Regions from separate parts of the Portococcus stanieri PCC 6802 genome, predicted to be linked through region 2. Evidence: riboswitches for the same ligand, from Rfam matches in the RefSeq annotation. Region 2 holds a riboswitch; each other region holds the start of a gene.
What was found. Region 2 has a riboswitch for cobalamin ahead of PSE6802_RS31690 (CbtB domain-containing protein). Riboswitches for the same ligand answer to the same signal wherever they lie in the genome.
Positions count from the first base shown of each region.

Region 1: linked by a shared signal. The riboswitch ahead of PSE6802_RS0110555 (DUF1636 family protein) and the one ahead of PSE6802_RS31690 (CbtB domain-containing protein) in region 2 are both predicted to bind cobalamin.
Region 3: linked by a shared signal. The riboswitch ahead of PSE6802_RS0105885 (energy-coupling factor ABC transporter permease) and the one ahead of PSE6802_RS31690 (CbtB domain-containing protein) in region 2 are both predicted to bind cobalamin.

Region 1 covers NZ_KB235914.1:1,127,035-1,134,920, forward strand. Annotated here, with positions in the region: gene PSE6802_RS0110545 (glycoside hydrolase family 94 protein) at 1-1,393, opposite strand, end outside; gene cobW (cobalamin biosynthesis protein CobW) at 1,434-2,486, opposite strand; gene PSE6802_RS0110555 (DUF1636 family protein) at 2,560-3,000, opposite strand; cobalamin riboswitch at 3,041-3,186, opposite strand; gene PSE6802_RS0110560 (ABC transporter ATP-binding protein) at 3,324-4,106, shown strand; gene PSE6802_RS0110565 (2-phosphosulfolactate phosphatase family protein) at 4,236-4,949, shown strand; gene PSE6802_RS0110570 (ammonium transporter) at 5,055-6,512, opposite strand; gene PSE6802_RS0110575 (DUF1499 domain-containing protein) at 7,192-7,602, shown strand; gene PSE6802_RS0110580 (Rieske (2Fe-2S) protein) at 7,886-7,886, shown strand, end outside.
Region 2 covers NZ_KB235910.1:506,166-514,051, reverse strand. Annotated here, with positions in the region: gene PSE6802_RS0102535 (fatty acid desaturase) at 1-234, shown strand, start outside; gene PSE6802_RS0102530 (TMEM165/GDT1 family protein) at 472-753, opposite strand; gene PSE6802_RS0102525 (TMEM165/GDT1 family protein) at 872-1,204, opposite strand; gene PSE6802_RS0102520 (pyroglutamyl-peptidase I family protein) at 1,259-1,786, opposite strand; gene glmU (bifunctional UDP-N-acetylglucosamine diphosphorylase/glucosamine-1-phosphate N-acetyltransferase GlmU) at 2,032-3,399, shown strand; gene PSE6802_RS0102505 (hypothetical protein) at 3,493-3,990, shown strand; gene PSE6802_RS0102500 (hypothetical protein) at 4,000-5,181, opposite strand; gene PSE6802_RS31690 (CbtB domain-containing protein) at 5,401-5,592, opposite strand; cobalamin riboswitch at 5,635-5,781, opposite strand; gene PSE6802_RS0102495 (TrmH family RNA methyltransferase) at 5,871-6,659, shown strand; gene PSE6802_RS0102490 (MFS transporter) at 6,656-7,886, opposite strand, start outside.
Region 3 covers NZ_KB235914.1:137,025-144,910, forward strand. Annotated here, with positions in the region: gene PSE6802_RS0105865 (BamA/TamA family outer membrane protein) at 1-724, shown strand, start outside; gene lpxC (UDP-3-O-acyl-N-acetylglucosamine deacetylase) at 876-1,697, shown strand; gene fabZ (3-hydroxyacyl-ACP dehydratase FabZ) at 1,826-2,296, shown strand; gene lpxA (acyl-ACP--UDP-N-acetylglucosamine O-acyltransferase) at 2,416-3,231, shown strand; cobalamin riboswitch at 3,270-3,412, shown strand; gene PSE6802_RS0105885 (energy-coupling factor ABC transporter permease) at 3,413-4,132, shown strand; gene PSE6802_RS0105890 (PDGLE domain-containing protein) at 4,265-4,630, shown strand; gene cbiQ (cobalt ECF transporter T component CbiQ) at 4,670-5,488, shown strand; gene PSE6802_RS0105900 (J domain-containing protein) at 5,497-6,429, opposite strand; gene PSE6802_RS0105905 (YkgJ family cysteine cluster protein) at 6,606-7,205, shown strand; gene grxD (Grx4 family monothiol glutaredoxin) at 7,306-7,644, opposite strand; gene PSE6802_RS0105915 (VOC family protein) at 7,735-7,886, shown strand, end outside.

The DNA of each region.
Region 1 (7,886 bases), on a different contig from region 2:
AAGCCCTCACCATATGCTCGTAGACGCTACCTTCGCCTTCGTCGTGATAGGCTACTACTTCATCCAGAATAGAGAAATCCCCGGTTTCATTCAGATATTCTACTAAACCAAAGGGAATCCATAGCGGTGTATCGGAGTGATTGGTGCGTTCGCCTGTATTGGTTAATTTAAAAAAGTTATGCAAAGTCGAGCCATCTTGGAATTGAAATCGCAGCGCATTTAAGAGGCGACTTCGGACGCGATCGCGATCCACCATCACGACACCGAGGATATCTTGGAACTGGTCGCGCAAGCCCGTACCGAATAATAGTCCGCCGTGATAGTAACCAGCATTTCTCGCCATATCAAACGTGGCAGCAGCCTGATACTGATTCCACACGTTTAACATCGCGTTGAATTTCGGATCGGGCGTATCGACATGCACTACATCCAAATGCTTATCCCATTTCGCCTTAAGCTCGGCAAAGGCGCGATCTATGACTTCGAGATTGCTCAAATCTGCTGTCTCGATAGGGGATTGAGAATTCTCTTTGGGAGCGATCGCGCAAATTACGGCAAAATTTACTTTACCAGAGGCGGGTAGGACTACGCGAGACTGCAAGGCGGCGATCGGGTCGCCTGCGGTAATTTCGGTATTCTGCATCCGGCTCTTCTCTACGGCCTCGGGGTTGGCTTCCGATCGCCAGCGCCCGATAAAGACATCCAGGCTGCTATCAAAGCCGGAGATGGGCAGCGTTTGCGTGAAGTAGATGCGATATTGCCAATCGATATTCGGTTGTGCCACCGACACTTTTTTGTTCAACACCCAGTAGCGACGGGTGGCAACCAGCGATCGCAGATCGGCATCGAAATGGATATCGGTAAAGTGCTTGTCGTTGGGTTGATTGATCAGATCGTTGAGTGCGTTGCCCATGAGCAATTCGGTAAACGAGTACACCTCCAGATTGCGATCTGCACCAGTTAAGTTAGTTAATTCGACCCGCCAAATTTCAGCATCCACATCTGCGGGCACAAAGTAGGTAATCTCACCGCGAATGCCATTAATTTCTGTGACGATCCTGGTATAACCTTGACCGTGATGGCATTCGTATTTATCGTAATTTAAATCTATCGTCGGTGCCCAACTCAAAGACCAATACTGGCTTGTCTTTGTATCCTTCACCATGACATAGCGACCGGGGCGATCCCACGGCAGGCAGTTGTAGCGCATGCGCGAGATGCGATTATCGCGAGGCGAGTCAAGAAAGCTGAAACCACCACCCGTATGGGAAATCAAGCTAGTGTAATGACCGTTCCACATGTAGTTAAACCAGGGTCGCGGCGTGCGGGGATTGGTAATGATATATTCGCGATCGTCGTCGGAGTAATAACCGTAGGTATTAGCTAGTTTCATGGAGATTTCTGACAGAGGATTTTAACTAAGCGTGCAATTGTCATAATGCCACAGTAGCAACAGAGCGCTCGATCGCAACGCCATCCAATTCTTGACCGATAAATACCAGACGAGTTTGTCTCGATTCAGAGGGTTGCCAAGGGCGATCGTAGAAATAGTCAAATCGCGAACCTACGGCTTGCAAAACCAATCGCATAGATTTCTTGGGCACTGCTACAAATCCCTTAATACGGTAGATTTCCTGCCGAGCGACTAGCTGCTCCAACTGTTTGACCAGGGCTGAAGGTTCAAATTCCCGATCTAGATCGAGATGAATTGAGTTAATACCATCATCGTGTTCGTGCTCCTCTTCATAGTCATGATGGCTGGGACGGCTCTCTAAGTTATCCTCAACGGCGGCATTAAATCCTAAAAGAAGACTGGGATTAACTTCTCCTTGTTTGCAGGGAATAATTTTCACAGTTTCTGGGAGTTCTTGCCTCAACCATTTCTGCACTTTCTCCTGCGTAGTGCCATCCACCCGATCTACTTTTGCGAGCAGAACTAGATCGGCACAAGCTAACTGATCTTCAAATAATTCCTCAATGGGAGTTTCGTGTTCTAAATTGGGATCTTCCAGGCGCTGAGCGTTAATGGCATCCAAATCTGTCGCAAATTGTCCGTTCGCTACTGCTTCGCAATCTACCACGGTCAACACACCATCAACTGTAGCGCCCGTACGTACCGTTGGCCAGCGAAATGCTTGAATTAGCGGCTTTGGTAGGGCTAGACCCGAAGTTTCGATCAGGATGCAGTCCAGGCGATCGCGTCGCTTTAACAACTCTTGCATGGTGGGTAGAAACTCTTCCTGCACCGTACAGCACAGACAGCCATTATTTAATTCCACAATATTACTAGCGATATCGTTCGCAGAGTCATCGTCATCGCAAACTTGACAAGAACGTAGCAGTTCGCCGTCGATACCAATCTCACCGAACTCATTCACTACTACAGCAATGCGTCTACCCTGATTGTTTTGCAAGAGATATCGCACCAAAGTAGTTTTTCCAGCTCCAAGAAAGCCAGTAATTACAGTTACGGGAATTTTATGCATGAGAATTTTAATTTTATACCAATTTGAACGATAAAACTGTCACGACATTCCAAGCGATGGGATGTCAAAAAATCTAGCGCAGATTGGCCGCAACTTTTCGCAGAGGTGGAATACGAGCCAGTATTCCTTTCTTCAGTGGCGCGGGACGCTCTGACCAAGGCAAGATCCCATCATCGGCACGATAGTACTTACCAGCACATTCCAAAATTGCCGCAGTCGTGGCCTCAAAAGTTTCGGGATCGAGCGACAGATCCCCAAATAAATAGGTATGCTTACCATCCCCAGTCAATGCCACAGCGCAGGGATGACTGCAGGCACTCATGCATTCTACAGCGCGGATGGGAAATTCTTCCCGTAGCTCCCAATCTCGATGCAGTTGGGTTAACTGCTCCAGCATTACCTGTCCGCCACTAGTACCAACGCGCTTACCATCTTGCCAGATACTAGCGCAGGTCGTACATACAAACAAAGCATGTTGATTTGAAATTTGATTTAACGCAATTCGATTTGACATAGAGAATTTATCTGTACCTCGCAGATATTTAACTTGCAGTCTCAATCGCTCAAATTTGGCGGGCATCCTGACTTTTTCAGCACGGACTGAAATCTACAGTTGCGGGACAGTGTCGGATTTACGCCGAACTTTCCCCATTACTTCTAGCGGCTGTCTCCCGCGAGAACCAAATTGCGATCGCTATTCACTGTAGCTCATTTTTAACCCTCCGTGCGGCTAACTCGGGGCAGGGGGCTAATTGTAGACGTGAGTTCGACGAACTCCGGAAACGATCTGCTAATGTTGATGCAACCAATAACGAGAAATTTTAAGATAAGCCCTGAGTGACCAAAAAGTTAGTGAATGTATTGGAAACGTCCCAGGATGTGTTGCAATTGCAACTGGTGTCATACCAAAATATCCTGCATAATTGCTCTGTGGCGATCGCGGCTGGCAGCCGCACGGGGATAGTAGGAGCATCGGGGTCTGGGAAAACCACCCTTCTGCGATTGCTGAATCGCCTCATCGATCCAACCTCTGGCAAAATTTATGCCTGGGGAAATGATATTAAACAACTGCCCGCGATCGATTTGCGCCGTCGGATTATGTTAGTCGCGCAAGAACCAACCTTGCTAGGTATGCCTGTGGCTGAGGCGATCGCCTATCCCCTCAAGCTAGTCGGGATGCCCAAAAAACAAATTCAAGATCGCCTGGATCTGTGGCTGGACAAACTTCAGTTTGACTCTAAGTTAGTTCAACGCTCGGAACTGCAACTGTCGGTAGGGCAACGGCAATGGGTCGCGATCTCTCGGGCACTGGTCGCTGAGCCAGAGATCCTATTACTAGACGAACCAACTTCTGCGCTCGATCGCTTTCGAGCGGGTCTTTTGCTAGATATTTTGCAGGAATTGACTCGATCGCAACCACCAACAACAGTAGTAATGGTGAATCACCAGTTAGATCTAATGGCAGACTGGTGCAGCCATCTGGTGCAATTGCACAGAGGTAGTCCAGTCAGATCGCAAACTGCATCGGAAGTTAATTGGCAAGCAGTGCAGCAAGATATGCAGAATATGCAACAGGATATGCAATCTGAGAGCAATGTAGAGACCGACGAGTGGGAATAATTTAGTCTTGCAGCTATCGTAAATCAAACTATAAAGATATATTAAATAAGTATTAAAACTTAGTTGTTTGCTGCCAAATTGTCGATGGCGTTAAAACTGATTACTGCTATATCAACTAATCCTTAACTAATGAAGCTATTTGTCTACCACACCCCCGAACTAGCGCCAGACAACGAAATACCAGAGTGCGCGATCGCAGTCGATATTTTACGTGCTACTACTACGATTACTACCGCTTTAGCTGCTGGGGCAGAAGCGGTGCAGGTTTTTGCCGATCTAGACGAACTAATGCAAACTAGTAATTTGCATCCTGCCCATTTAAGGCTGAGAGCAGCGGAACGTGGGGGCGGTACAGTGGAAGGATTTGACTTAGGTAACTCGCCATTTGACTATACGGCAGAGGTGGTAAAAGATAAGCGAATTTTTATGAGTACGACCAATGGTACTCGCTCGCTCCAACGCGTTAAAGCTGCGCCAACGGTCTTGGCCGCTGCCATGATTAATCTTGGTTCCGTATTGAATTATCTCAAACAGGCGCAACCCGAAACGGTTTGGATTGTTGGCTCAGGTTGGGAGGGCAGTTTTTCTTTAGAGGATACGGCTTGTGCGGGGGCGATCGCTAGCGGTTTGGATGGCTCGTGCGAATGGGGAAATGATGAGGCGATCGCGGCATTATCTTTATATCGCCAATGGAGCGATCGCTTAGAGGAGTTATTCCTTGCTGCTAGCCACGGCCAGCGCCTATTACGCCTCAACTGTAGTGCTGATATTGCCTACTGTGCCAAAATCGATCTGGTCAAAATTTTACCCAAGCAAGCATCCCCTGGCGTTTTAGTAGCATAATCTCAAAAATATAGGAGACAGAATGCGATCGCGTTCCATCTCCCAGTTAATTGTCTAATTGTCTAGTTGTCTAATAGTTGATAAATTTGAGTTCCATCAGGAATGCTATCCATCGATCGGACTAGCTTTTCCTCCCATTTGACTGACTCCACCGCCAAACTCTTCGCCATAGCCTTCTTCACCATGTTCGTTGATATCCATACCTTGGAATTCAACTTCTGGTTTGACGCGCAGGCCGACTAGAGCCTTAACAATCTGTAGGATGATAAAAGTACCGATCCCAGCAATTAAATAAGCGACGACAACGGCAATAATTTGCGTGACAACTTGTCCGGGTTTGCCAGCAATTAGGCCATCTGCGCCCGCCGAGTTAACAGCTTTCACGGCGAAAACTCCGGTTAGAATTGCGCCCACTGTTCCACCCACACCGTGAACGGGATAGGTATCTAAGGCATCATCAATTCCTAACTTAGATTTGAAGCTAATTGCAAAGAAGCAACATGTAGCAGTAATACTGCCAATTAGAATTGCACCGATGGGGTTAACAAAACCTGCGGCAGGAGTAACTCCAACTAAACCCGCGACAGCTCCAGTGGCAGCGCCAACAGCCGTTGGTTTGCCCTTTAGCACCTGTTCTAGAATCAACCAGGTTAACATTGCTGCTGCTGTAGCTGAATTGGTAGCGACGAACGCAACTGTTGCTAAGGAGCCAGCCCCCAAAGCACTACCGGCATTGAAGCCAAACCAACCAAACCAGAGCAACCCGGCTCCCAACAGAATAAAAGGGACGTTATGAGGAGCAGTGAGCCGATCTGGATAGGTTCTTCGAGCGCCAATTACGATCGCTGCAACCAGTGCGGAAACTCCGGAGCTAATATGCACGACCGTACCGCCGGCAAAATCTAAAGCACCTATGCCACCGTACAAACCGAGCATGCCTCCTTTTGCCCATACCATGTGTGCTAGGGGACAGTAGATGAGGGTTGACCACAACAGCATGAATAACGTGTAAGCTTTGAAGCTAATCCGCTCGACGATCGCTCCTGAGATCAAAGCAGGCGTGATGATGGCAAACATCGCCTGATAGATCATGAAGGTTTGGTGTGGAATGGTAGCAGCATAGGAAGTGACGGCATCATCGGGGGTGAGTTTGGGAAGATAAGCACTGACATCAATACCAACGCCATTGAGAAATAACCATTGCAGCCCTCCGATGAAGGATGTCCCTGGTGCAAAGGCAAGGCTGTAGCCCCATAATACCCAGCTTACGCCCACAATTCCCATGAGCAAGAAGCTCATCATCAAGGTGTTCAGGATATTGCGCTTAGCAACAAATCCACCGTAGAAAAAAGCTAATCCCGGAGTCATTAGTAAAACTAGAGCAGAACACAGTAACATATAACCGTTATCCGCCGAAGTCTGCGCTGCGCTAGCAGCAGTACTAGCAGCAGTAATCATCTCTTCTAACTTTTTGGGATCGGCTTGCGCGAGTGCTGGAGCGAGCGGCAAGCTGAATATCAGCCCAAAAGTTGCGAAGATAATTTTTAATATTTTCTTAGGCATTTTCTGTATTTTGAAATGGCACAGTTAGTAACCAGGTAATCTAAAAATTTCACCAATTAACAGTACAACCTTTTGTATCTATTCATACAGATTTCTAATGTTAAGTTTTTGCTAAGAATTTACTAGTTCAGGCGAAGGGAGTAATCCCTATAATTTCGCTGAGAGGGCGTTTAAAAAATCTTCTAAATCTCTACATTAGCCCCTGTCCCCAACCTTGGAGGATTCTGAAGCTCGAATCTCTTCAAAATTGGGAGATTTATGGGTTGGGGACAAAGTATCATCAATTTCCCAACTAGGCTCTAATAACTACGTAAATGAGATATATTGCTGACTCCCATCTACTATCGATTGAGATGAAGTTTTAGGATTTAGATTTGCCAAGATTTGCATGAATGTTGCCAGTGAATTGCAAGTTGATGTTCGCGCTGACCGCGCGAAAGATGGACGAACGAGGCTCAACAAGAATGCGTATATATACTTAACAAAAAGTTGTTTTTGCTGGATAATGTTTAGGTCGTACTATTCAAAACACAAGTCTAGGAATCTCATGCAGAAGTTGTTCTCGCTGTTTTTAGCTTTGATATTAAGTGTTACTATGCTATGCGACGCACCATACCCTGCCTATGCACGGGTAAGCATAAGCTCTATTATGCACGCAGGTACTTCTACACTAATTCCAATGGCTCTATTTTCATTTTCAGGACAACGACCCCATAATTTGGGAGTTAACGCAAATCTGCTGGCACCTTGCCCCAGTACGCCGAATTGTGTCTCTAGCCAAAGCTCCGATCCTAAGCATGCAATCGAGCCTCTAAGCTATCGCTCCTCGCCAGAGCAAGCTTTTCAGAATCTAAAAACAGCAATTCAAAGTTTGGAAAGAACCAAAATTATTACTGAAAGCGAGAATTATCTCTACGCTGAATTTACAAGCTCGCTGATGGGTTTTGTTGATGATGTTGAGTTTTATCTCAATAAAGAAAAGAATGTCATTGAAGTGCGTTCGGCTTCTCGCTTAGGAGAATCAGATCTGGGTGTCAATCGCAAACGAGTGGAGACATTGCGTACAATACTGCAAAACTTGGAAGCTTAGGAACTAGCGCTTGAGTTCGCCAATTTAAAAATTAACGATGATGCGTTACGGCGATCGCCTAACATATCCTTGATGTTGAAAACAGTACCTGTAGGTATAATTGCAAAATTGTCCTATCCTGTTACGATCTAGTAATTATAGCTATAGCCAGTAGGCTTAGGGCGGGGTGCAGGGGTTTCACCCCTGCGTGGGAGCGTAGCCCCCACACCCCCTGTTCTAGCAGGTCTGTCTAACGCTATATTTTCTAGAGTTTTAAGAATCTTCCATACAGGAGTCCACTATCA
Region 2 (7,886 bases):
TATGGGTTTATTAACCCCATTCATCACAACATCGGTACCCATGTAGCTCATCATATCTTTTTGAATATGCCCCACTATCACCTTTTAACTGCTACTGAAGCTATTAAGCCCATTTTAGGTGAGTATTATCGTAAATCCACCGAACCGATTTGGAAAACTTTATTCAAATCTGCCAAGACTTGTTATTTTGTGCCCAATGAAGGTTCTCCAGTTTATTACGAACGCAAAAAGTAATTGTTATCCCAATTTGAACAGTAAACACGACAGATCGAACGGGGTGAAGGGGTAGAACACGGCAGTGGCTCTAGCGGGGAACCCCCAAGACCGCCCTGCCTCCCCTTCTTGGGGGCAACGCCCCCAAACTCCCTACTCACCTCCGATCTGAAAACTGCTATAGCTGGGATGGCAAAGCCAATCGCTTTGTTGATGGAAGTTGGAGATAGCAATCCATACCAATAGCAGAGCTTTCGCCTATGTTTCTGGGTGGGAAGATAGAAGGCGAATCGCCACGATCGCGAATACGAACGCAGCGATCGCTTTGAGCAGTCTAGTTGGTAAAAACTGCGATACCTGACCGCCTAGCAGCACTCCAATTAAACTCGCTGCTAATAGTGCTAAAGCTGAACCTAGAAAGATATAGCGGCGGGGAGCCTTCGAGTTACCGCTCAAACTGAGCGTAGCAAGCTGGCTTTTATCACCTAACTCCGAGACAAAAATAGTACCGAAACTCAAAGCTAGTAATTGCCAATCCATAATTCAAATCGATTCCTCCAATAAATTTTTCATCGATCGTCGCGTGTGGGGACAGGTTGAGATTATCAAAATGCTTGCGGAATGAAACTTTAAAAGGCTAACTGCTAAAGGCTACAAGCTACAGAATCGCATCCCAGACTAAACTTATGGCAAGCAATAAAAAACTCAGGCCAGTCATGGTGTTGAGTAAATTGGGCGATACTTTCTTAGATAACCACTTGCCCGCGACTACGCCCAGAAAACTAGTGGTGACTAGTGCCAACGCCGCACCCAGAAATACGATCGCAGGCGATCGCGATGAAGCGGCGATTGTCAAAGTTGTTAGTTGAGTCTTATCGCCGATCTCAGCTAGAAATACTGTCAGAAATGTGGTGGTTAAGATCTGAAAGTGCTCGGTTTTAACTAAGCGATCAGGAGGAGAAAAGCCGTCTGGCTTTAGTAAATACGTCACGGGGATATTTTAAAGTCTAGTGTTCTCATTTTCTTTTCACATTTTAACCTATCTTCACAAAAATGCCCGCAAAATCGCCATGAAGTCTGTCAAGATCGGTTGACAATTGGTACGGGTGAGGACGGGTACGTGGACAAAAATGCAGTTGGTGGTGGGGCTATGTTCGTGTAGATACTTGAGGACAGAGTGGTACAGGGCGTTGCAGACAAACTTGCCTGCATTGTGGCTAATTGCTGTCACGCTTAAGTTATCGACTAGTTGGTCTAAATCAACCTGAGTGGAGAATTTTTCTAGTGGGTTACCCGTTACAGAATCGAGCTTAGCCCCGGTTGACTCCACCATCAGATGCGATCGCTTTTCTGCCATTCCGCAACAAATTACGGCTTGCGGTTGTATTTCAGCGATCGCAGCAATTACCCGAGCGGGAGCTATTTGAAAATCGACAGGAATTTTGCGGAGCAGGTGCAGGCGATCGTGCGGTAAATCTTGTTGTAGCGCTAGCCCTAGCAGATCGTCGGACGCATTCGAGATATGGTGGGCTTTCCAGGTGTCAAAGGAAGTAAGAAGTAGCTTTGCTGGCATAGGTAATATGGTGGCGGTCAGCTTTTAGCTTTCAGCAGTCAGCAGGAAAATAGAGAATTGCTATATTACATCAGAAACTATCGATGAAGTTACAGGCGATCGCCGCAATCGCCGCAACAGTTTTGCTACGGTGCGGCAAAATATCTGAAGCTTCATTCGATGCAATAATAAAAAAGTTTGTTTTATTACGTGGGGTAATTTCCCCAATACCAGGAAATTTGGTGAATGAAAATAAGGGTAACTCCATGTTAGCAGTGGCAATTTTGGCAGCGGGCAAAGGTACTCGTATGAAGTCCGATCTGCCCAAGGTGGTACACGAGTTGGGCGGGCGATCGCTGGTAAAGCGGGTCTTAGATGCGGCTACCGCCCTATCACCCAAACGGCGGTTGATAATTGTAGGTTACGGCCAAGCTTTGGTGCGAGAGGCACTGGCAGCAGAACCAGGTTTAGAGTTTGTAGAACAGGCGGAGCAACTGGGGACAGGGCACGCGATTCAGCAATTACTGGAGCCATTACAAGGTTTCACGGGAGATCTGGTAGTTTTAACTGGCGATACACCACTACTGACAACCCAAACTATTGCGGATTTAGTAGCAACCCATCGCGATCGCCATGCTGCTGCTACCGTCCTCACTGCTTTATTACCCGATCCCACCGGCTATGGACGGGTTTTTTGCGATCGGAACAATCAGATCGAATGCATTATCGAACACCGCGACTGTACCGACGCGCAACGACAGAATCAGCGCGTGAGTGCGGGCGTGTATTGCTTTAAATGGCCAGAACTGGCTGAGATTTTACCCAAACTTTCTAATAACAACGATCAAAAAGAGTACTATCTCACCGAAGTTTTCAATTATCTCTCTCCTGTCTTTGCTCAAGATGTGGAAGATTATGAAGAGAGCTTCGGGATCAACAGCCGCGTGCAACTTGCCCACGCCTATGAGGTACTTCAGAGCCGTATTCGCGATAAATGGATGCGGTTGGGCGTGACGATGAATTTGCCTGACACGATTACAATCGACGACACGGTAGAACTAGAGCCAAACGTGATTATCGAGCCGCAAACTCATCTGCGCGGCTATACCAAAATCAAGTCGGGATCGGTAATTGGCCCTGGCAGTTTAATCGAAAATAGTACTATTGCAGAGAACTGTCGCGTTCTCTATGCCACTGTAGAAGATAGCCAGATTGGCGCAGGTTGTCGCGTTGGCCCCTACACTCACATCAGTAAAGAGTCAATCGTGGGGGATCGCTGTCGGGTTGGCAATTTTGTCGAGCTGAAAAAGACGCGAATGGGAGAGAATACTAACGCCGCTCATCTCAGTTATCTGGGCGATGCCACGCTGGGGAATCGGGTCAACATCGGTGCGGGAACGGTTACCGCAAACTATGACGGTTTTAATAAGCATCCTACAGTGATAGGCGATCGCAGCAAAACTGGTGCCAACTCCGTTTTGGTAGCGCCAATTCAGATTGGTAAAAACGTTAACATTGCATCTGGCTCAGTAGTTACCACTAATGTGGAGGATAATGCCCTGGCTATTGCTAGAGCTAGGGAAACAATCAAGCCAGACTATTATGATGAGGATGGGCGCAAGAAAGTTAAGTAAAGCAGATGCAGAGACTCAGATATAGAAAATTCTGTGCCCCGAATCTTCATTCCCAAAATAGAATAGGAGTATAACTTTTGAATATGTCATTCAATGCAGTTCATCGACGCTAAGCAGGCTTATCCACTGATCTTAGGGATGGTTATTTCTTTGGTGGGCGTAGGTCTCTGGCAAAAACTGAATCCGCCGACTGTGAGAGAAATAACTAGTCCCCTCCCCGTAACCGTGCCACCATTACCAACTACATCACCCCGCCCCGCCAGGATTCCAGGGAAGCAGCAGGGGGCTTTACGGGTTGGCAACCGTACCGAGCATTCCGTGAGAATTGTTCTGCTGTCTGGCAAACGCGATCGCGCGAGTTGGGATGGGGTGGAGCCAGTCAATTGGGATTTTGCTCCCAGTGAAGGAGGCGCAGAAGGGTTACTCCTATCCTTACCGAATGGGCAGATCGAGGTAGCTCAAGGTGATATTATGTTCGCTTTTGCTACTGATGGTTCCCGACTTTACTGGGGGCCGCATGTAGTTGGTCAAACGAATTCTCTCGTTTGGAATGGCGATCGCCGCGAATGGAATATGATCCTGGAACCTTGAGCTTTAGGGTTAGGTTTCTTGCCAGCGGCTGCGTCGCAGCCACAATCCAACTACCAGGCCAACTGTTAAAACCCCTGTAAAGGAGAGCAATCCAATTAATCGCACTGACATTGGTGGCGCGATCGCCTCCACATCAATTTCCCGAGCGACTTCGAGGGGTGGGAATTGCTGCTTGCTATGAGGTTGGGGCGATGCCTTGACCTCGATTTTATGGGGAGCGCCATCAAAAAATTGCTCTTGCCATGCCAGCAATCCTTGAGCATTCGGTATCCCCTGATAAGCAAATGCTACCCAGTTATTTTCTAGCTGCGTTGTTTTAATTGACAAGATGGCATCGTTGAGGGGGCGATTGGTTTTGCTATCGGTCAGTTTTGCTTGAAATGATGCAGCACGTCCAACCTCGGCACCACTATCCCCAACCAGCTCCAGTTTTACCCCCTGTGACTGGCTTATGCTAGAGGTATTTGAGTTGCTACGTGCTTCTTCTGCGATGTGCGTGCGGACTCCAGCCAACTCAGCACTTACATTAAAGAACAGCAAAGCCGCGATCGCTAAGACAGTCGCGCCACTCAAAAGCAGCCTTACTCGACGCGGTGCAATTTCTCCTGCCTGAATTACCTGGCGGCCTCCGATAATCCAACCACCAAAGCAACCAATCGCTAGTAGCGCTCCTAAAACAAATGGGAAGTATTGCCACTTCAAAGGATTTTCAGGAACTGCCAGTTCCAAGTTCTGCGTAATTGGCGCGAAAGCATTGGTAAGTTTTGGCGTGACGCTGACTCGCAACTGATAGTTGCCACGGATGGGAAACACTTGCTGCATCTGCAACTCACCCGTAGGAGCATCTCCTTCAATGTCCAACAGCTTGGTGCCTTCCACCACAGGAAAATCTGTAGTAAACCAGGGGGTAGGAGCGGGGGTCAATATTTGCAGATGGAACCGAGCGTCCTGTAATGACTTGCCCGATGCATCCTGCGCGCGCAACTTTAGCCGGATGGGTGGTTGATACTGCCCCGATCCTAAATATTCTGTCGCTTCTGCTTCTAGAGGATAGGCTCGAGCGATCGGTGGCTCCGCGACCAACTGTACCGAAGCTGAGGGCGACAGAGACAATCCAGCGATCGCGTGGGATAGAATACCGACAGCACAAGCTAAGCCTACGAGTGCAGACCATTTAAATTTGGGGAACACGATTGGAAACTCCTATAAAGGCTGGGTAAGGGCAGGTTTAGCGAGAAGTTTTTACTCTTATAGCCGTAGACGGATCGTTTATTATCGCGAGTGTGGAGGCTAAGCCCCCACGCAGGGGTTCCACCCCTGCACACCATCCTGAGCCTATTGGCTATAGCTATATTGGTGGTTTTGGTCTAAAACCTGCCCCTAAATGGATTTTTACAGTAACCAAAGATTTCAATGACAACTAACGCCAAGCGTGTGATGTCTGAGGGAATGAACTTTATCGTGTACTGCCGGATAAGTACTGAAATAGACCATCCAAATAATCAGCGACCAGAGCAGAATGTAGAGAATTGACTGGGTTGGCACTGATAAAACTAACCTCTCAGTGCGTCGCCATGGTGAAACTTGGATTGAGCTTTTCATGCTGTACCTCGCAGATGAACTAATCTAATTTGCTCTAACTCGATCTAACCTGATACATCGGCGGGCATTCTGACTTAGAGAGTAATATAACTCTCATTACAGTTGCGGGACAGTGTCGGCCTTGCACCGTACTTTCCCCATTACTTCTGATGGCTGTTCCCCATCAAAACCGACGAATGGCTTAAAGTATATCAGTTCAGGCGATCGCCAATACCAGCAGAGTTAAAAAACTTAATGAATAAAGTGGTTATAATCGTTAAAACATCATAAATTTGTCATTGCTGACCAGTACCAATAATCCCTTAATTAAACAATTGCGCCAACTTGGCAAAAGTGCCAAGGAAAGACGCAAGCAAAATCTCTTTCTGCTTGAAGGTACTCATGCTCTCATGGAGGCGATCGCTACCCAATATCCCCTGGATACCATTTGCTGTACGGAAGCGTGGGCGGAATCTCATTCCCAAATTTTTTTGCGAGAGCGGGCGATCGCGAGTCGAGTGGAGCTTGTAGGCCAGAACGTAATAGAAGCGATCGCGACGACGGTTAATCCTGATGGTGTGGTGGCAGCAGCACCGCTACCTGAGAATAAGTCGATTGAGATTGCGAGTTTGGGTTTAGCGCTGGAATCGCTTCAAGATCCAGGGAATATGGGCGCAATTATCCGATCGGCGGTGGCGGTGGGTGTCGATGGAATTCTAGTCAGTCAAGATAGCGTTGATGCCACTAACCCTAAAATTATCCGAGCCACAGCGGGGCAGTGGTTCCGATGTCCCAGACAAACAGTAGATAATTTGCCGGATGCCGTTCGCGCTTGGCAAAATACTGGTGGTGTAGCGATCGCCACCCTATCCGATGCCAGGATCTCTTATTGGGATTTCGATTTTACCCAACCGAGTTTAATTCTGTTGGGAAATGAAGGTAATGGCTTATCCAAGGAAATGGTTGCCATTGCGGATGTAGCGGTAAAGATCCCGCTGAGTCCAGATGTGGAGTCTTTGAACGTGGCGATCGCGGCATCGCTCTTGCTATACGAAGCCAAGCGCCAAAGGGAATATCACCGCCACTAGTTCCGAGCATTCCTCCGTTCGTTCAATCGATAGAGAATCTCGGCATGGTACTCACGAGTAATTGGATAAAAGTAAGCCAGGACTAAACTGCAAATCAAAGTGGCAGTTGGCAAAGGCCCGATCGCAATTAGAATTGCTTGTAAAGCAGAAGGGGGTTGGGTAGGTGCGGGCTGACAGGGCAATCTTTCTTGAAATCCCGACCAGGAAAGCCCAACACCTAGTAGAAATAATCCAACCGCCAGTCCCATTTTTTGCAATAGCACCATAAAAGCATAAAATATGCCTTCCCGTCGCTGACCCGTTTGCAATTCGTCCAATTCCGTCACATCCGGTACCATTGACCAGGGAATTAGGTAGGCAGTTGAAACCCCAAATCCAGCCAGGACGGCAAGAACGTACATTAAGCCGATCTGACCGGGCTTGAGAAAGAATAAACCGGCTTGCGCGATAATCCAAAAGCCCATACCGGCAAAGTAGATAGCCTTCTTCCCAAATTTCTTACTCAGCGCGCTCCATACGTATAACATCGCCAGAGCTGTGCCTTGAACGGCAATAGTCACTTGGATGAAATCCGTTTCCGTCAGTCCCATATAATTCACAACATAGTAGGGAATAATCGATGCTGTGATTTGTACGGCCAGCCAGGAACAGAAATAAATCCCAATTACGTATAAAAAAGGACGATTGCTAAATACAACGCTCAACTGCCGAGCAAAGCTCATCTCCTCTACAGGCTCTGAAGCTTGCGCGTGCAGGCGCTGGCGCTCTGCCATGAGAGCGCGATCGCGGATGCCCCACACGCACCAATAGATCGATAACACGGCGATTACTGCGCAAACTCCTCCCAGAACTAGATATTGCAAGCTGTCAGCGCTGCAACTGCCGGATGACTGCGCGGCATTGGATTTAAAGGCAGCAAAGATAATATTAGCCAGTACTAGAGAGAGAATGCTGCCACCAATCGAGAAGGTAAATCGGAAACTGGTAAGGCTGGTGCGCTCGTGGTAATCCTGAGTTAGTTCTGCGGTTAGAGCCGTATAGGGTAGGTTAACAGCGGTATAGAACGTGTTGAACAGAATCGCAATAATTACGTAGTACCAGAACAACCCCCACTTATCAGTAGTTGGTACCAACCACTGCAACCAAAAGAAAATGCCAAAGGGAATAGCGCTATATAGCATCCAGGGTAACCGCCTGCCCTGACGCGATTTGGTGCGATCGCTGAGC
Region 3 (7,886 bases), on a different contig from region 2:
CTCGCGCCCCCTTGGTAACGGCATCACTGCTTCCCTGGGCTTCCGCTACGAGCGGGTTACAATCACTGACTCCAATGGTACTGTGACCCCCTTTGATGGACGTGGTAACCAGCTTGCGATTAATCCCGATGGTCGAGATGACTTATTCCTATTGCAGTTTGCGGCTGCCCAAGACCTGCGCGACGACCCTCTCAAAACTACTAAAGGATCGGTGTTGCGCTTTGTGACCGAGCAGTCCTTACCATTTGGTAGCGGTTCTATTTTCTTCAATCGCTTGCGTGCTAGCTACAGCTTCTATATCCCAGTCAAGTTTACAAACTTCACGGAAGGTCCTCAAACTCTAGCTTTCAACATCCAGGCTGGTACTATTATCGGCACTCTTCCCCCCTATGAAGCATTCCGCATAGGTGGCAGCAACTCCGTTCGCGGTTGGGATGAAGGTAGAATCGGTAGCGGTCGCAGCTATGCCCTCGTATCGGCGGAATATCGCTTCCCCGTATTTTCAATCGTCAACGGGGTCTTGTTTGCCGACTACGGTACAGATCTAGGCACTGGCTCGTCTGTACCAGGTAATCCGGCTGGCGTGCGCGGCAAGCCCGGTAGCGGTGGCGGCTACGGTGTGGGCGTGCGGATTCAATCGCCCTTGGGTGCAATTCGGATTGACTATGGGTTTGCTACTAACGGTGGCACGCAGTTCAGCTTTGGACTCGGCGAGAAATTTTAGCTAGGATCCCAACATATCGTTCAGGTGATTCCCACGTAAAAATATACCGATAATTGTAGGGGCAGCGCCTCTGTGCCTGCCCCAAATCATCGGGGCGATCGCGAGGGAATTATCCCTACAGGTCTTTTATTTACGCAAAATCTCCTTACAAATGATCAGCCAACAGACGATCGCTTCGCCCTTTGCCCTCAGTGGAGTGGGGCTGCACAGCGGCAACCCCATCACCGTGAGAGTTGCGCCTGCCGCACCTGATTCCGGACGCTACTTTGTGTACGGGGATAACGTGATTCCCGCTCGACTATCGACCGTGGGCGAAACGATGCTTTCGACCCAATTGCAAACCGAGATGGCCTCAGTGCGTACGGTGGAGCATTTACTCGCCGCCCTGTGGGGGATGGGCATTGATAATGCTGAGATTGCGATTAATAATGCTGAGATCCCGATTTTAGATGGATCGGCACGTCCTTGGGCTGAAGCGATCGCTGATGCTGGGATTGCTAGCCAGTCGGAGCCGCGCCAGGTACTGGCAATCCGCGAGGTAATTTCCGTGCAGCAAGGCGACGCTTTTGCGATCGCCGTTCCTTCGGATGCATTGCGATTTACCTACGGGATTGAGTTTCCTACCAAAGCGATTGGGACACAGTGGTTTAGCTGGATGCCAAGTATGGGTAATTTTGCCAGCGAGATTGCGCCCGCGCGTACTTTTACAATGGCAAGTCAGGTGGAACAGCTACAAGCAATGGGGTTGATTAAAGGGGGTAGTTTAGATAATGCGATCGTTTGCGACGAGCAGGGCTGGTTAAATCCACCCCTGCGGTTTGACAACGAACCATGTCGCCATAAACTTTTAGACTTAATCGGCGATCTGAGCTTATTGGGGCGATCGCTGCAAGCGCATATCGTAGCATTTAAGGCCAGCCATGCCCTACACGCACAGCTCGCCCAGGCACTTTTAGCAGTTTCTGATAATTAGGACGCGCAAATTGACCGTTGGTAAGTTTAAATGGTTGATAGCAAAAAATTAACGCCTAACTATAAGATTTAAATAGTTCATTTATTAAAAATAGGTGCGATTAGACTCGTAACTAAAACAGCAAAAAAATGCCTACCTTGACTGAAACTCCACCCGTTCCCGTTGCTACCAAAATGACGATTGAGGAGATTCAAAAACTCCTGCCGCATCGCTATCCATTTCTACTTGTCGATCGCATAATTGATTACGTGCCTGGGCATTCCGCTACAGGCATTAAAAATGTCACCATAAACGAGCAGTTTTTCCAAGGGCATTTCCCAGGGCACCCAATTATGCCAGGCGTGTTAATTGTAGAGGCAATGGCACAGGTAGGTGGCGTGGTTTTGAAACAGATGCCCGGCTCTGAAGGTCAGCTATTCCTGTTTGCAGGGATTGATAAAGTACGGTTCCGCCGTCCCGTTGTCCCAGGCGATCGATTGGTCATAACTACAGAGTTACTGGCAGCCCGCAAACGCTTTGGCAAAATGCAAGCACGCGCCGAAGTAGATGGACAACTAGCCTGTGAGGGCGAACTAATGTTTTCTCTGGTCGATCTTTAGTTATTTAGCGATCGCCCGTCGAATTTGCGATCGAATTCGTCATTAATTTAAGTGGTAGCAGCAATTGACAATTAGCAACCAGCAACTAGCAACTAGCAACTAGCAACTAACAACTAATCATGCCTGTATCTCATGTGCCTCTACCTCAATTGATTCATCCTACCGCCATCGTTCACCCTGGTGCTGAGGTGCATCCGACCGTTCAAATTGGAGCGTACTCCGTAATTGGAGAGAAGGTTAAAATTGGTGCTCACACGGTAGTTGGTGCTCACGTCGTTATTGATGGCTGGACTGAAATTGGCGATCGCAATCATATTTTCCCTGGTGCAGCGATCGGACTAGAGCCACAGGATTTGAAGTACAACGGTGCTGCCAGTCTGGTCAAAATTGGTAATAATAATCGAATTCGCGAATACGTCACGATTAACCGTGCTACTGGCGATGGCGAAGTTACTAGTATTGGCAGCTCCAATTTATTAATGGCATACGTGCATGTAGCTCATAACTGCGCGATCGCTGACAACGTGATTATAACTAATTCAGTTGCTTTAGCAGGGCATATAGTCATTGAATCTGGCGCGCGGATTGGGGGTATAGTCGGCATCCACCAATTCGTCCACGTAGGTCAAATGGCTATGATCGGCGGGATGAGTCGCATTGAACGGGACGTTCCTCCTTTTATGGTTGTAGAGGGCAACCCGTCGAGAGTGCGGGCAATTAATCGTATTGGTTTGGAAAGAGCAGGGCTGGAGCCAGAAGACCTGCAGCTAATCAAGCAAGCATATCGCATTCTCTATCGACAGGATTTTACATTGCCGGAAGCATTGGAAAAGCTGGCATCTTTGCCCGAGAATTCCCATGTCATGCACTTGCAGAAGTTTTTAAAAGCGTCGCTATCTGAGGGCAGGCGCGGCCCAATTCCAGGGCGCAACTAGTCCGGACGGGATGGCTGTGTGCCATAATCCATAATTATGTCTAGCAAACCGAAAACGCTTCTAGCGACCAAAGGTCGTTAGAGTAAAGGGGAAAGGGTGGTGCAAATCCAACGCTGTCCCGCAACTGTAATTTCAGCTTAACTGAAAAAGCCAGAATGCCCGCCGTTTTCGCTCTATAACCATGCAGCTCTGCGAGGTACAGATGTTTCAGCATCCATACGTGCATTTAGCAATGCACATCCCAGACGGCTTTTTGAGTCCCTCTATAAGTATTTTTACTTGGGCTCTGGCTATTGGCTTAATTGCCCTATCTCTTACAAAAGTGCAATCTGCATACAAAGATCGAGCCGTACCCCTGATGGGAGTTTGTGCGGCTTTTATTTTTGCCGCCCAGATGGTTAACTTTCCCATTCCCAATGGTACTTCCGGCCACCTGCTCGGCGGTACGCTGGCAGGTGCTCTACTGGGGCCTTGGGCTGGTTCGCTGGTCATGACGGTAGTATTTATCGTGCAGGCGGTCATGTTTCAAGATGGTGGATTAGTAGCGCTCGGTGCGAATGTAGTTAATATGGGTTTGATTGGTACGTTGGGTGGCTACTGGCTCTATCGAGCGGTGCGATCGCTACTTGGAAATAACTCCTGGCGCAGCATGAATATTGCAGTAATGGTGGCTGCCTGGACTAGCGTAGTAGCAGGGTCTGCTTTAGCAGCTATTCAGTTAGCTTTATCAGACACAGTGCCTCTAAATATTGCTCTAGCAGCAATGTTGTCGTGGCATATATTTATTGGCATTGGTGAAGCTCTTATTACCTCGATATCTCTCAGCTTCGTGTGGCGTAACCGTCCTGACTTATTATTCGATCCGCCTTTGTCGGCAACATCCTCAACTACATCCAGGTGATTCTCCAAAATATCTCAACAATTGTATAGTCGTAGGGGCAGTGCCCCCGTGCCTGCCCCCCGTGCCTGCCCCCCATGCCTGCCCTCATGTCCGTCTCAGGCTGCCATAGATATTGCAAATTCGCACAAAGTTATGAGTCAAAAAAGTTCCTCAGCCAAGAATCGTGTTGTTGTATTAGTAGGTTTGGGTACGGCACTAGTAATTGCTATCTTTCTCTCACCTTTTGCTAGTAAAAATCCCGATGGTCTAGATCGCGTCGCGCAGGATCTAAAATTTGAAGAAAAAGCATTAGAAGAGCTGCCCGCAAAGCAGTTGCCTTTTGCCAAAATATTTGACGAGTATGCGCTCAAAGGTATTCAAGATGAAAAAGTGGCAACAGCACTGGCAGGGCTGGTTGGTACGTTGGTAACTTTTAGTTTGGCTTGGGGCGTTGGTAAACTCACCGTGCGGCAAAGTCACGATCGCGACGCATCCTCAGATCGCGATCGCAATGGGTAAACAAGGCTCCCCAGCTTGTAGCTAAGAAAAGAAGGATTTATGCTGCTGCACGTTGTGCTACATATTGGAGCGCTCGACCTTATGTGGGAGAGCGATCGCCAGCCCCATACAATTTGGCATAGCCTGGCTCCACAAACGCGCCTTCTTTGTGTATTCCTATCTGTATTTGCGATCGCGATCGTCCCTAATGGTCAATGGTTGACCTGGATGTTTTATGGCGCTGTGTTACTTGTGGTTTTATATCTCAGTCAAGTGAGCTTGGGGATGCTGGCTAAGCGCATGGCCGTAGAGTCAGCCTTCATCAGTGTCATTTTGCTGGGAACGCTCTTTCGTGGCGGCGGCCATGTGTTGTGGTCGTGGGGCTGGTTGCAAATTACCACTAACGGTTTGACAATTCTGGGCAGCGTGGCACTTAAGGCTCTGCTGTCACTCTTAATTTTGAACGTTCTCACCCTCAGTACCTCATTGCCTCTACTGTTATATGCCCTCTCTAGTTTGAGAACTCCCCCTCTACTGGTAGCAATTTTAGCTTCTACGTGTCGCTATCTTGGTGTCCTGGTGGATGAGTTTCAGTCCATGCGGCGGGCAGCGGCGGCGCGTAACTTTAGAGGCGATCGCTGGTGGCAACAGTCTCAAAGTAGTACGTGGCAGCGGCGTGCGATTGGCAATATGATCGGAGCGATGTTTATTCGTACCTTCGATCGGGGCGAACGCATCCACCAGGCCATGCTATCGCGGGGATATCAGGGCAACCCACCGATCTTAGAGCCGCCAAAATGGCAAAAAAAAGACGCTTGGGCGATCGCAACTGCGATTGTCATAGCGATCGCGGGTCAAGCAATTTACCTACTCCAGTAGTCAACGGTTCACGAGCTGCCCAACCAGCCGAAGAAGCCGCTACCTTTTTGATACCGATTCGGTACGTGAGATAACATTTTGGCGTATTGCGAGATGTGCTCCTGAACTAGCGGCTCCCTGGGGTTGAGTTTGAGCGCTTGTTGAAAGCTCAGCCTTGCCATGCCCAGTAGCCTTTGATTGAGATAAACTACACCTAGCAAGGCATGACATTTGCTATTGGTGCGATCGATTTGTAGAGCAGTACGCAAGTCGCCCAACGCCATCGTCCACTGTTTTGCTATGATGTAGGCCTCAGCAGAGCGAATATAGGCTTGAGATCTAGGCAAGAGTGGGTTAGAAAATTCTTTAGCTCTGTGCGTAGCAAGTTGATTAATATGACCGAGCGATAAGCAAACCTGCTGTTTGGAACTGTCTTGGGAGCTAGCTTCAGAGGAATCGCATAGAGCAGGATGGAAACCTTCTTGATATAAGGCGTAAACTACATTCAGCTCGCTCAGTTGCTCTGTATATTCTGAAACTTTATCTAAGGACTTGTACTGCAAGCTGGCGATCGCTTCGACAGCCTGTACGTAGTGCGCGTCGCTGGGCGATCTAAATAACCTTTTGGCAGCTTCTGATTTCGGTACGAGTACGACCAGGCGTTTTAACAAGCGCCTGGCAATGATTTTGATCAGGGCATTATATTCTGCTCTCTCCCTCGCCTGCATCAAGTTGTCATAGGCAGGATTGACAAGCTTAGCAAGATACTCGCAGGCTTTGTCTTTATTGCGGGGCACTTCAACTGGCACATCTGGGTGCAGAGTTTTGGCCAGGCTCAAGTAACGCTGACGGATTTGATAGGCATCCGCAGTTACTGGTAACCCCAGAACTGCAAAATAGTCGTGGGAGTTATGCTGAACGACATCTCTTTGCAGCCAAACTGTTTTAGAATTGCGATCCATACTCTCTACCCTTACAACAAAGAGGCTATCTTTAGCTATGCTGGGGATAGATACTCTTCATGTATTAGAAATAATTATGAGACAGACACCCCACTTTATCTGAATCCTCAAAGTTATTATTACACGATCGCTGAGATTTTTACTGTTAAATCTAGAACAACATAAAGCATCATCTCATGTCTAATAATTTGACATTGCAAACTATGGCAATCCTGGAGGAAATCGATCTCGCAACTGCGACATTTCAGACTGCTACGGGGCTGCAATGCCCTCCCGGTTGCGGTGCGTGTTGCCAAAATCCTGAAGTTGAGACAACACCACTAGAGATGTTACCAATCGCATGGGAACTCCATCAACGCGGGGAATTAGGTGAATGGATACAACAAATGAGAGCAATTAGTGGTATAGGAGTTTGCATATTCTATCGCAGCGATCCTGCGATCCCCGGCAACGGACGCTGCAGCATCTATCCCTGGCGGCCATCTCTGTGTCGCTTGTTTGGTTTTGCCGCAGTTGTCAACAAACAGGGCAATCCCGAGCTAGCTGCCTGTAAAAAACACAAAGAAGAAATGCCTGAAGTCGTGGCGAAATCCCAAGCAGCGATCGCCGGTGGATTGCCCATACCCCAATTTGCCGATTTTGCCATGCGCTTCCGTACCCTGGATCCTAATTTGGGGCAAGAGCGTCTACCGATTAACCAAGCATTAAAGGTGGCACTGGAGCGGGTGGGATTAATCGTGCAGTTATCTATTGCCCCTATATTGCCTGGTGACTGAAGTCGCGGCTACACGAACAAAGTCCGCCTGCGCGGACTAAAAGTAAAGGGGGGAATCTAACAGGATTTAGAATAAGTCCTACTTTACATAAACCTGGGTTCTAAGCAGGCTCGGAAGCTTTTGCCATAACTTCTCTGACCATCGGCTCTAATTCGCCGCGCTGGTGCATTTCCATGACAATGTCGCAGCCTCCGATAAACTCGCCATCAAGGTAGACTTGTGGGAAGGTCGGCCAGTTAGAAAACTCTTTCATGCCCTGGCGGATCTCGGGATCTTCGAGAATATCTACCGTATCAAAGGGGTAGCCGAGCGAGGAAAATACCTGCACGGTAGCAGCGGAGAACCCACACTGCGGCATGGCAGCATTTCCTTTCATGTAGATCAGAATTTTGCTATTTTTGATTTGCCCTTCAATTTTGGTTTGCAGAATAGGATTCATTGCAACTAGACCTGGTGTAAATATTTAAATGTGTACTAGTAGCTATTCTACTAGGTATTTTTAGCCTATCCTTAACTAAGCTATCTCCTCATGTTACGGCATCACCATATTTCAATTCGCACGGCTGACATTTTCGCAGCGATCGCCTTTTACGAGGAGCTGGGCTTTGCGATCGAGACAAGGTTTACGGCTGGGATCACGCTGGCTTGCTGGATGGCTGGGGCTGGTACGCACCTGGAACT